3 regions of the Streptomyces sp. NPDC001851 genome follow, and region 3 is predicted to be linked to each of the others. Evidence: riboswitches for the same ligand, from Rfam matches in the RefSeq annotation. Region 3 holds a riboswitch; each other region holds the start of a gene.
The links. A riboswitch is a leader RNA that binds a small molecule or an ion and turns the genes downstream of it on or off. The one in region 3 is predicted to bind cyclic di-AMP.
Positions count from the first base shown of each region.

Region 1: linked by a shared signal. The riboswitch ahead of ABT171_RS19725 (M23 family metallopeptidase) and the one ahead of ABT171_RS22110 (transglycosylase SLT domain-containing protein) in region 3 are both predicted to bind cyclic di-AMP.
Region 2: linked by a shared signal. The riboswitch ahead of ABT171_RS31925 (M23 family metallopeptidase) and the one ahead of ABT171_RS22110 (transglycosylase SLT domain-containing protein) in region 3 are both predicted to bind cyclic di-AMP.

Region 1 covers NZ_JBEOYR010000012.1:157,131-160,370, reverse strand. The annotation lists gene ABT171_RS19730 (GntR family transcriptional regulator) at 1-371, opposite strand, end outside; gene ABT171_RS19725 (M23 family metallopeptidase) at 569-1,312, opposite strand; cyclic di-AMP (ydaO/yuaA leader) riboswitch at 1,325-1,488, opposite strand; gene ABT171_RS19720 (M16 family metallopeptidase) at 1,701-3,089, opposite strand; gene ABT171_RS19715 (M16 family metallopeptidase) at 3,086-3,240, opposite strand, start outside.
Region 2 covers NZ_JBEOYR010000026.1:100,351-103,590, forward strand. The annotation lists gene ABT171_RS31915 (dihydrofolate reductase family protein) at 1-1,031, shown strand, start outside; tRNA gene ABT171_RS31920 (tRNA-Met) at 1,079-1,152, opposite strand; cyclic di-AMP (ydaO/yuaA leader) riboswitch at 1,452-1,598, shown strand; gene ABT171_RS31925 (M23 family metallopeptidase) at 1,608-2,636, shown strand; gene ABT171_RS31930 (aldo/keto reductase) at 2,708-3,240, shown strand, end outside.
Region 3 covers NZ_JBEOYR010000014.1:157,565-160,804, forward strand. The annotation lists gene ABT171_RS22105 (HAD family hydrolase) at 36-872, shown strand; gene ABT171_RS22110 (transglycosylase SLT domain-containing protein) at 916-1,404, opposite strand; cyclic di-AMP (ydaO/yuaA leader) riboswitch at 1,408-1,583, opposite strand; gene ABT171_RS22115 (polyprenyl synthetase family protein) at 2,103-3,113, shown strand.

The DNA.
Region 1 (3,240 bases), on a different contig from region 3:
CGCAGATCCTCGCTGTGGCCCCTCCTGGCCCGCTCCTGACCGAGCCTGACCAGGCCGCGCAGCACCTTCAGGTGGGCCTCCGTGCGGCGCTGGGCGGCCCGGGCGGCCCCGAGCGGCTCCAGGAGCAGGCGCATCTCCAGCAGGTCGGCGGCCTCCTGCTCGGTCGGCTCGGCCACGCACGCGCCCGCGTGCCGGCGGGTCACCACGAAGCCCTCGGCCTCCAGAGTGCGCAGAGCCTCGCGGACGGGGACGCGCGAGACGCCGTAGCGGCGGGCCAGGACTTCCTCGGTGAGGCGGCCGCCGCGCTCATGGACACCGGCGACGATGTCGTCCCGGATCGCCGTGCACACCGAGTGCGCCGGAATACGCATGACCGACCTCCGCCTTAATCCCCGTGAAACGTCGACGATGGACGCGTGTTCCGTGACTCTATTCCAATGCGTCGGACATTCCGACGGCAGGCCGGAATCCATGGAAGTTTTTTGGTCGGCGGGTCCGGTGGACGCACGGAAAACGGTGAAAGCCCCGGCCGGTGCGGGCCGGGGCTTCCCAGGGTGCGGCAGGAGCGTCAGACGTCCAGGCCGTGCTTGCGGAGGTAGGCGACGGGGTCGACGTCCGAGCCGTAGTCGGGGCTCGTACGGGCCTCGAAGTGGAGGTGCGGACCGGTGACGTTGCCGGTCGCGCCGGACAGGCCGATCTGCTGGCCCGGGGTGACCTGCTGGCCCACCGTGACGCCGATCGACGACAGGTGGCCGTACTGGGTGTACATGCCGTCGGCCATCCGGATCACGATCTCGTTGCCGTACGCGCCGCCCCAGCCGGTGGAGACGACGGTGCCCATGCCGACCGCGTGGACGGGCGTGCCACTGGCCGCGTGGAAGTCGATGCCCGTGTGGTGGCCGGAGGACCACAGGGAGCTGCTGGCCTGGTAGCCGGTGGAGACGTAGGAGTTCGCTATCGGGATCACGAAGGCGTTCAGGCGCTCGCGCTCGGCCGCCCTGGCGGCGCGCGCCCTGGCCTCGCGGAGCTCATGGGCCCTCTTGGCCGCGGCCTGCTCGGCCGCCTTCTGGTTGGCGGCCTGCTGCTGGGCGGCGGCCTGCGCGTCGATCTGCTCGGCGATGTCGTCGCCGACGCTGATCACCGGGGTGAGGCCGGTCTGCTCGGCGGTGTTCTCGGCGGCCGTCGCCGGAGACGCCGCGAGGGTGCCGATGACGCCGGTGGTGGTGAGGGCCGCGATGCCGGCCGCCTGAGCGGTGGTGCGCTTGACCCGGCCGGGCTTGCGGTGCTTCCCGGTGGCGCACATGAACGCCATGAAGTGGCTGGTCCTTTCCTTCCCTCTCGCCTACCGGGTTAGCTGACGGGTTCGGAGCAGGAAGGTCTCCTACGGACCCCCTCGCGGTTCGCGCGGGCGCCCGATTCACCCCAGGGACTGCGTGGGTCCCCGGCTCCCCTGGCTCGCGCCGTACGGGGACTCGGCGATGGCTGTCCGGTGCCGCGGGTGCGGCGCACTGCCTGACGAACAGCCCGGACGACGCTACGGAAGGCTGCTGTCGAATCCCAAACGAATCCGGTTCTTTGTAGCGCATCCCACAGGGCAGACAGGCAACCTCCGTCCCAAATCGGGCATCTGGAGAAGGGAGTGGAACAGCTGGGGCCCTGACGGTGTGTTGACCGTCAGGGCCCCACGCGTGCGTGCCGTGCTACTCGGCCGCCACCACGGTCACTTCGCCGATGCCGAGCGCCTCGACGGGCGCCTTGATCTGGGCGGCGTCACCGACGAGGACGGTCACCAGGCGGTCCACCGGGAAGGCGTTCACGACGGCCGCCGTGGCCTCCACCGTGCCCGTCGCGGCCAGCTGCTGATACAGCGTCGCCTGGAAGTCGTCGGGCAGGTGCTGCTCGACCTGGTCGGCCAGTGTGCTCGCCACGGCCGCCGCGGTCTCGTACTTCAGCGGCGCCACCCCGACGAGGTTCTGCACGGCCACGTCCCGCTCGGCGTCGGTCAGGCCCTCCGCCGCGAGGGTCCGCAGCACCTTCCACAGGTCCTCCAGCGCGGGACCGGTGTTGGGGGTGTCCACGGAGCCGCTGATGGCGAGCATCGAGGCGCCCGTGCCGTCCGGTGCGGACCGGAGGACCTGTCCGAAGGCCCGCACCCCGTAGGTGTAGCCCTTCTCCTCGCGCAGCACGCGGTCCAGGCGGGAGGTGAGGGTGCCGCCGAGGCAGTAGGTGCCGAGGACCTGGGCGGGCCACACGCGGTCGTGCCGGTCGGCACCGACGCGGCCGATGAGCAGCTGTGTCTGCACGGCGCCGGGCCGGTCCACGATGACCACGCGGCCGGTGTCGTCCGCGGTCACCGGCGGCACGGGCCGCGGCTCGCCCGGGGTGCCGGTCCAGGCGCCCAGGGTGTCGCCGAGCAGCGCGTCCAGGTCGACCCCGGTGAGGTCGCCGACCACGACGGCCGTGGCCGTGGCGGGGCGTACGTACCGGTCGTAGAAGGCGCGGACGGCGGCGGCGTCGATCTTCTCGACGGTCTCCTCGGTGCCCTGGCGCGGACGCGACATGCGCGAGGTCACCGGGAACAGCTCCTTGAAGAGCTCCTTGGCGGCCCGGCGGGAGGGGTTGGCCAGCTCGTGCGGGATCTCGTCCAGGCGGTTGCGGACCAGCCGCTCGACCTCGCTCTCGGCGAAGGCGGGCGCGCGCAGGGCGTCGGCGATCAGGCCGAGGCCCTTGGCCAGGCGGGAGGCCGGGACCTCCAGGCTGAGCCGGACGCCGGGGTGGTCGGCGTGCGCGTCGAGCGTGGCGCCCGCGCGCTCCAGCTCGGCGGCGAACTCCTCGGCGGAGTGCTTGTCGGTGCCCTCGGAGAACGCCCGCGCCATGATCGTGGCGACGCCGTCGAGGCCGGCCGGCTCGGCGTCCAGGGGCGCGTCGAGCAGTACCTCGACGGCGACGACCTGCTGGCCGGGGCGGTGGCAGCGCAGCACGGTCAGGCCGTTGTCCAGCGCGGTGCGCTCGGGCGCCGGGAACGCCCAGGGCCGGGCGTCGCCGGGCTGCGGCTGGGGGTGGAAGTCCATGGTGGCGAGCTCGGTCACTTGGCCGTCTCCTCGTTCTCGTTACCGGCCTCTACGGTCGCTTCCTGCTCCGGGTCCTCGGGCACGTCGGCGTCCGGGGCATCCTGCGGGGACTTCGGTTCGTAGACCAGCACCGCGCGGTTGTCGGGGCGCAGACGGGCCTTGGCGACCT
Region 2 (3,240 bases), on a different contig from region 3:
GGGTCGACGCCGTCCGGGCCTCCGTCGACGCGATCCTGGTCGGCGCCGGCACGATCCGCGCCGACAACCCGCGGCTGCTGGTCAACTCCGCCGAGCGCCGCGCGGCCCGGGTGGCCGGGGGCAGGCCGGAGTACCCGCTGAAGGTCACCGTCACCGCCACCGGCGACCTCGACCCCGACGCCCGCTTCTGGCACACCGGCGGCGACAAACTCGTCTACACGACCGACCAGGGCGCCGAACGCGCCGCCCGCCTCCTCGGCGGCACCGCCGGCGTCGTCCCGCTCGGCCCCGGCCTCGACTGGCACGCCCTGCTGGCCCATCTGCACGACGTGCGCGGCGTACGCCGCCTGATGGTGGAGGGCGGCGGCACGGTCCACACCCAGCTGCTGCAGCTGGGCCTCGCGGACGAACTCCAGCTGGTCCTCGCGCCGCTGTTCGTCGGCGACCCGGCCGCTCCCCGCCTGTTCGGCCCGGGCGCCTACCAGCCCGGCCGGCTGCGCCTCACCGAGACCCGCCGCATCGAGGACGTGGTCCTCATGCGCTACGAGCCCACGGCCCCCGGCACCGGCCCGGTCCCCGCCGCCGCCGACCGCCACTGGCTGCGCACCGCCTGCGACCTGGCCGCGCTGTGCCCGCCCTCGGAGACGGCGTTCAGCGTCGGCGCGGTCGTGGTCGCCGCCGACGGTACGGAGCTGGCGCGGGGCCATTCCCGGGAGGGTGCCGACCCCGTGGTCCACGCGGAGGAGGCGGCGCTGGCGAAGGTCGACCCGGCGGATCCGCGGCTGGCCGGCGCAACGGTCTACAGCAGCCTGGAACCCTGTGCCCGGCGGTCCTCCCGGCCGGCGCCCTGCGCCGAGCTCATTCTGCGGGCGGGGGTGCGCAGGGTGGTCACCGCGTGGCGGGAGCCGGACACGTTCGTTTCGTCGGCCGACGGTACGGGGGTCCTCGTCGAGGCGGGTGCACAGGTGGTCGTACTGCCGGAGCTGGCGGGACCCGCCCAGGCGCCGAACGCGCATCTGCTGGGGCGCTGAAAACACCCAGGGCCGGAATCCACTGGATTCCGGCCCTGGGCCTTCAGTAGCGGGGACAGGATTTGAACCTGCGACCTCTGGGTTATGAGCCCAGCGAGCTACCGAGCTGCTCCACCCCGCGTCGTTGTGACTCCAGAGTACCCCATGCGCGGGGTGGTGCGCACACCGCGTTTCCGGGTCCGTTGATCATCTGCACGGACGGTGACCGGATGGCAGCCCTCCGCATAACATCTGAGTCACCATCAAAAACGCCGAGACTCCTGAACACCGGTCAACTCGCCCGTTTCGCGGCGCTCCTGACCGGTAAGTCCACGGCCGAAATCGTTAATGATCAAGCCGGATGGCTTGGAAAGTGACCAGCAGGTCTATTAACGTTCGATAACGCAGCGCGGTCGTCCCAGCCGTCACAAGAGACGGCTCCGTGCGCACGCGCCGAATCCCGCGAGGGAACCGGGGAACCACCACTTTGGGGTGAATCGTGCGAATGCCGCAGCCGGTATACGCGCGTAGGAGACCTTCCTGCTCCGAACCCGTCAGCTAACCCGGTAGGCGGAGGAAGGAAAGGAGCACGCCCCCGTGGCGTCCAACCGGCCTGCCCCAGAAGCCCCGTTCACACCCGCGCCGACCGAGCCCGAGACCTTCGGCTACGGCGCCCACCGTGCCGAAGAGGGCCCCTGGGAGGAGTGGAACCCCACCGAGGACTCCGTCGCCCCGGTCCGCGGCCGGCACCGTGTCGCCAAGCAGCGCGGCGGCTTCGCGCGCAGCTCCACCGTCCTCGGCGTCGGCGTGCTGGCCGCGGTCGGCGCGGGCGGCATGGCCAGCGCCAACACCGGCAAGCCGCCGGTCTCCATATCCCTGCCGGACCTGGACTCCGTCGGCCACCTCTTCGGCGACGACTCCTCCGACGCGCCCCGGACGGACCCCTCCGCGCTCAGCAACGTCGGCGTGACCTCGGCCGACGGCAAGGACTCCGACGCGGGCGAGGCGCTGCGCAACCGGATCATGGCCCAGGCCGAGCAGCAGCAGAGCAAGGCCGACAGCAAGGCCACCGTCGCCGCGCTCGCCGCCGCCGAGAAGCAGACCGCCGACGCCGCGGCCAAGGCGGAGCAGGACGCCGCCGCCAAGGCCGCCGCGGCCAAGGAGAAGGCGGAGGCCGACGCCAAGAAGGCGGCCGAGGCCAAGCGCCTGGCCGAGCTGGCCAAGCAGTACCAGCTGCCCGTCGTCTCGTACACGATCACCGGCACCTTCGGCCAGCCCGGCGCCATGTGGTCCTCCGGCTACCACACCGGCCTCGACTTCGCCGCCCCCACCGGCACCCTCATCAAGGCCATCCACGGCGGCACGATCACCCAGGCCGGCTGGGCCGGCGCCTACGGCTACCGCACGGTCCTCACCCTGGACGACGGCACCGAGCTGTGGTTCTGCCACCAGTCCTCGATCAACGTCAGGGTCGGCCAGAAGGTCTCCACCGGCGAGGTCATCGGCCGCATCGGCGCCACCGGCAACGTCACCGGCCCGCACCTGCACCTGGAGGTCCACCCGGACGGCCAGGCCGCCGGCATCGACCCGGCGCCGTGGCTGCGGGACAAGGGCCTCAACCCCTGACCTCTCCTTTCGCGGGATCCTGGACACCGGCGGCGGAATGCGATCACCCACCGCCGGTGTTGACGTAGAGCATGACTTCTCTGCGCACACTCGGTTCCTCCGACCTTGAGGTCTTCCCGCTCTCCCTGGGCGGCAACGTCTTCGGCTGGACCGCCGACGAGAAGACCTCCTTCGCCGTCCTCGACGCCTACACGGCCGCCGGCGGCAACTTCATCGACACCGCCGACGTCTACTCCGCCTGGATCGAGGGCAACAAGGGCGGCGAGTCCGAGACGATCATCGGCAAGTGGACCAAGGCCCGCGGCAACCGCGCCGACGTCGTCATCGCCACCAAGGTCAGCCAGCACCCCGAGTACCAGGGACTGTCCGCGGCCACCATCAAGGCCGCCGCCGACGCCTCCCTGCGCCGCCTGGACACCGACTACATCGACCTCTACTACACCCACTACGACAAGCCCGAGGTGCCGGTCGAGGAGATCATCGGCGCGCTGGACGAACTGGTGAGGGCGGGCAAGGTCCGGCACATCGCCGCCTCCAACATCAGTCCCGAACGGCTGCAGGCCTCCCTGGACTTCTCCGACCGCGAGGGCCTGGCCCGCTATGT
Region 3 (3,240 bases):
GAGTCGGCGGGGCGAGGTATCCGTATTCTCTGATCATGGCAGCCTCCCCCGCGTACGCTCTGATCGCCACCGACCTGGACGGAACGCTGCTGCGCGGCGACGACACGGTCTCCGACCGGTCGCTCGCCGCGCTCGCCCGGGTGGCGCGGGCCGGTGTCCGGCACCTGGTGGTGACGGGCCGGCCGGCCCCGCGGGTACGGCCCCTGCTCGAACACCTCGGCTGCACGGGGCTCGCGGTGTGCGGGCAGGGTGCGCAGGTCTACGACGCCGCGTCCGGCCGTCTGCTGTGGTCGGTCCGGCTGGACCGGGAACTGGCCGAGACCGCGCTCGGCAAGATCGAGGCCGAGGTGGGGCAGGTCTACGCGGCCGTCGACCAGGACGGCGTCGACGGGCTCACGCTCATCGAGCCCGGCTATCTGATGCCGCACCCGACCCTGCCCGCGGTACGGGTCGGCCGGCGCGACGACCTGTGGTGCGAGCCCATCAGCAAGGTGCTGTTGCGCCATGCCGAGCTGTCGGACGACGAGTTGGCGGCGGTCGCGCGCGCGGTGGTGGGTTCGCTGGCGACGGTCACCATGTCGGGGCCGGGAACCGTGGAGCTGCAGCCGTCCGGGGTGACCAAGGCGACCGGCCTCGCGCTGGCCGCCGAGCGGCTCGGGATCGCCGCGAAGGACGCCCTGGCGTTCGGCGACATGCCCAACGACATCCCCATGTTCGAGTGGGCCGGACACGGGGTCGCCATGGCCAACGCGCACCCCGAGCTCAAGGCGGTGGCCGATGAGATCACCCTGTCGAACGAGGACGACGGCATCGCCGTCGTCCTCGAAAGACTGTTTCCGGCCGACTGGCCGGCGTCGGCGCCGACCGACTGACCGGCCCATCAGTACGGGTCTGTCGTGCCGGTCGGCGGAGCCGTCAGTACGCGCCGAAGACGTTGTCGATCGACCCGTACCGCTTGGCCGCGTAGTTGCAGGCGGCGGTGATGTTCGCGACCGGGTCGTAGATGTTGAAGGACGTTCCGGCCACGTGGTACGCGTTGAACGTCGGGTCGATGACCTGGAGCAGGCCCTTGGACGGGATGCCCGCGGCGGCGTTGGAGTCCCAGAGGTTGATGGCGTTGGGGTTGCCCGAGGACTCCCGCATGACATTGCGGTAGATGCCGTTGTAGCTGCCCGGGATGCCCTTCTGGGCCATGATCGCGAGGGACTCGCGGATCCAGCCGTCGAGGGTGTTCGGGTAACCGGCGGGGGTGGTGGAGACCGTGGTGGCGGCCGGGGTCGCGGCGGAGGCGCTGGTCGCCCCGATGAGCGGCAGGGCGAGGACGGCGGCACCGGTGCCGACGGCGGCGAGGGCGCGGACGAGGCGGTTGTTCCGGGTACGGCGGTGCTGAGCGGCAGCAGGCATGGGAAAGTTCCTCTCCGACGCCTGCGAGGTGAGCTGTCGGGTTCGGGCGGGGAGGTGCCCGGCCGTGCCCGGGAAGGCACGGCTTCACCCCGAGCCGTCCCGGCGCGACGTGTGTCGTCCGGTCCGGCGACTTACCTGGGTCCCCCGCTCCTGCCATACGAATGTGTCCGTGGATGGGTATGCGGGCGGTGGCAGGATTCGGCGTCCGCCCGACGGCCCGGAACGTATGCGAGAGCACATGTCGGGAACAAGTACCGGATTCACACAACGTCCCGTTTGACCTTGATCTATTCCCTATGGGGTGCTTGATCCTTTGCGGTTGCCAAGCCTCAACTCGCCAGCGCGGCAAGGAGGAAGGGGGGGTCCGCGGGGGTGGGGGGCCGGCGGGCGCCCGTGACCCAACTCACGAAATAGCAAAGTGCTTCAAGTCGGACATGGGGGATTCGGGTGGGTCGGCCGGTGCCGCTTCCCTCGCCTCTCCGCTCGCGACAAAGCGGACAGAATCTTGATAAGTCGATAAATATACGTTCATATCCTGTGATCAAAAACATCCCCTCGTGACCCGATACCTCCCAGGCTGGACTGGTGGGCGCTATCGGTGATCGAAACAGGACCGGATACGCTGACTTGAGTGATGGCAGCGACCTATCGACAAACCGTGTAATCGCCAGCAGACACCAGCAGACAGGAGACCCCTCGTGACCGTCGTCGGGCCGTTCGGGCTGAGCGTGCGGGACCAGGCTCTGGAAGCCGATGTCCAGGCCGGATTGACGGCTGTCGAGGAAGGCTTGCTTGAGGCCACCAAGAGCGAGGTCCCGTTCATCACGGAGGCCGCGCAGCACCTCGTGCGGGCCGGCGGGAAGCGGTTCCGGCCGCTGCTCGTGATGCTCGCGGCCCAGTTCGGCGACCCCTACGCACCGGGTGTCGTGCCGTCGGCCGTGGTCGTGGAGCTGACCCACCTGGCCACGCTGTACCACGACGACGTCATGGACGAGGCGGCCGTACGGCGTGGCGTGGACAGCGCCAACACGCGCTGGGGCAACTCGGTCGCGGTCCTCACCGGCGACTTCCTCTTCGCCCGGGCCTCCCAGATCCTCGCCGACCTCGGCCCCGAGGCCGTGCGGGTGCAGGCCCTCGCGTTCGAGCGGCTGGTCACGGGCCAGATCCTGGAGACCGCCGGCCCCTCCGACGGCCGCGACCCGGTCGAGCACTACCTGGACGTGCTCGGCGGCAAGACGGGCTCCCTGGTGGCGGTGTCGTGCCGGTTCGGCGCGATGATGTCCGGCGCCGACGAGACGGTCGTCGACGTGCTCACCCAGTACGGCGAGCGGCTCGGCGTCGCCTTCCAGCTCGCCGACGACGTCCTGGACATCGCCTCCGACTCGCACGAGTCCGGCAAGACCCCCGGCACCGACCTGCGCGAGGGCATTGCGACGCTCCCGGTGCTGCGGCTGCGCGAGCGGGCGGCCCGGCTGGGGCTGCCCGAGGACATCGCGCTGTGCCGGCTGCTGGACTCCGACCTCGCCGACGACGCCCGGCACGCCGAGGCGCTGGCCGCGCTGCGCGTCCACCCCGCGCTGGAGCAGGCCCGCCGGGACACCGTCCGGTACGCGGAGGAGGCCCGCGCCGCGCTGGCGCCGCTGCGGGAGTGCGACGCCAAGGCGGCGCTGATGGAGCTGTGCGACGCGGTGGTGCACCGCGCCGGCTGACCCCGGCCGTCCGCGCGGGCCACGCCGCGGGGCAGCGACCGGCCGTACGGTCCCTGTGCGACCCGTACGGCCCATCGGCACGACCTGGTGCGATACCCGACTCCGGGACGCCCAAGCCCCCGTACGG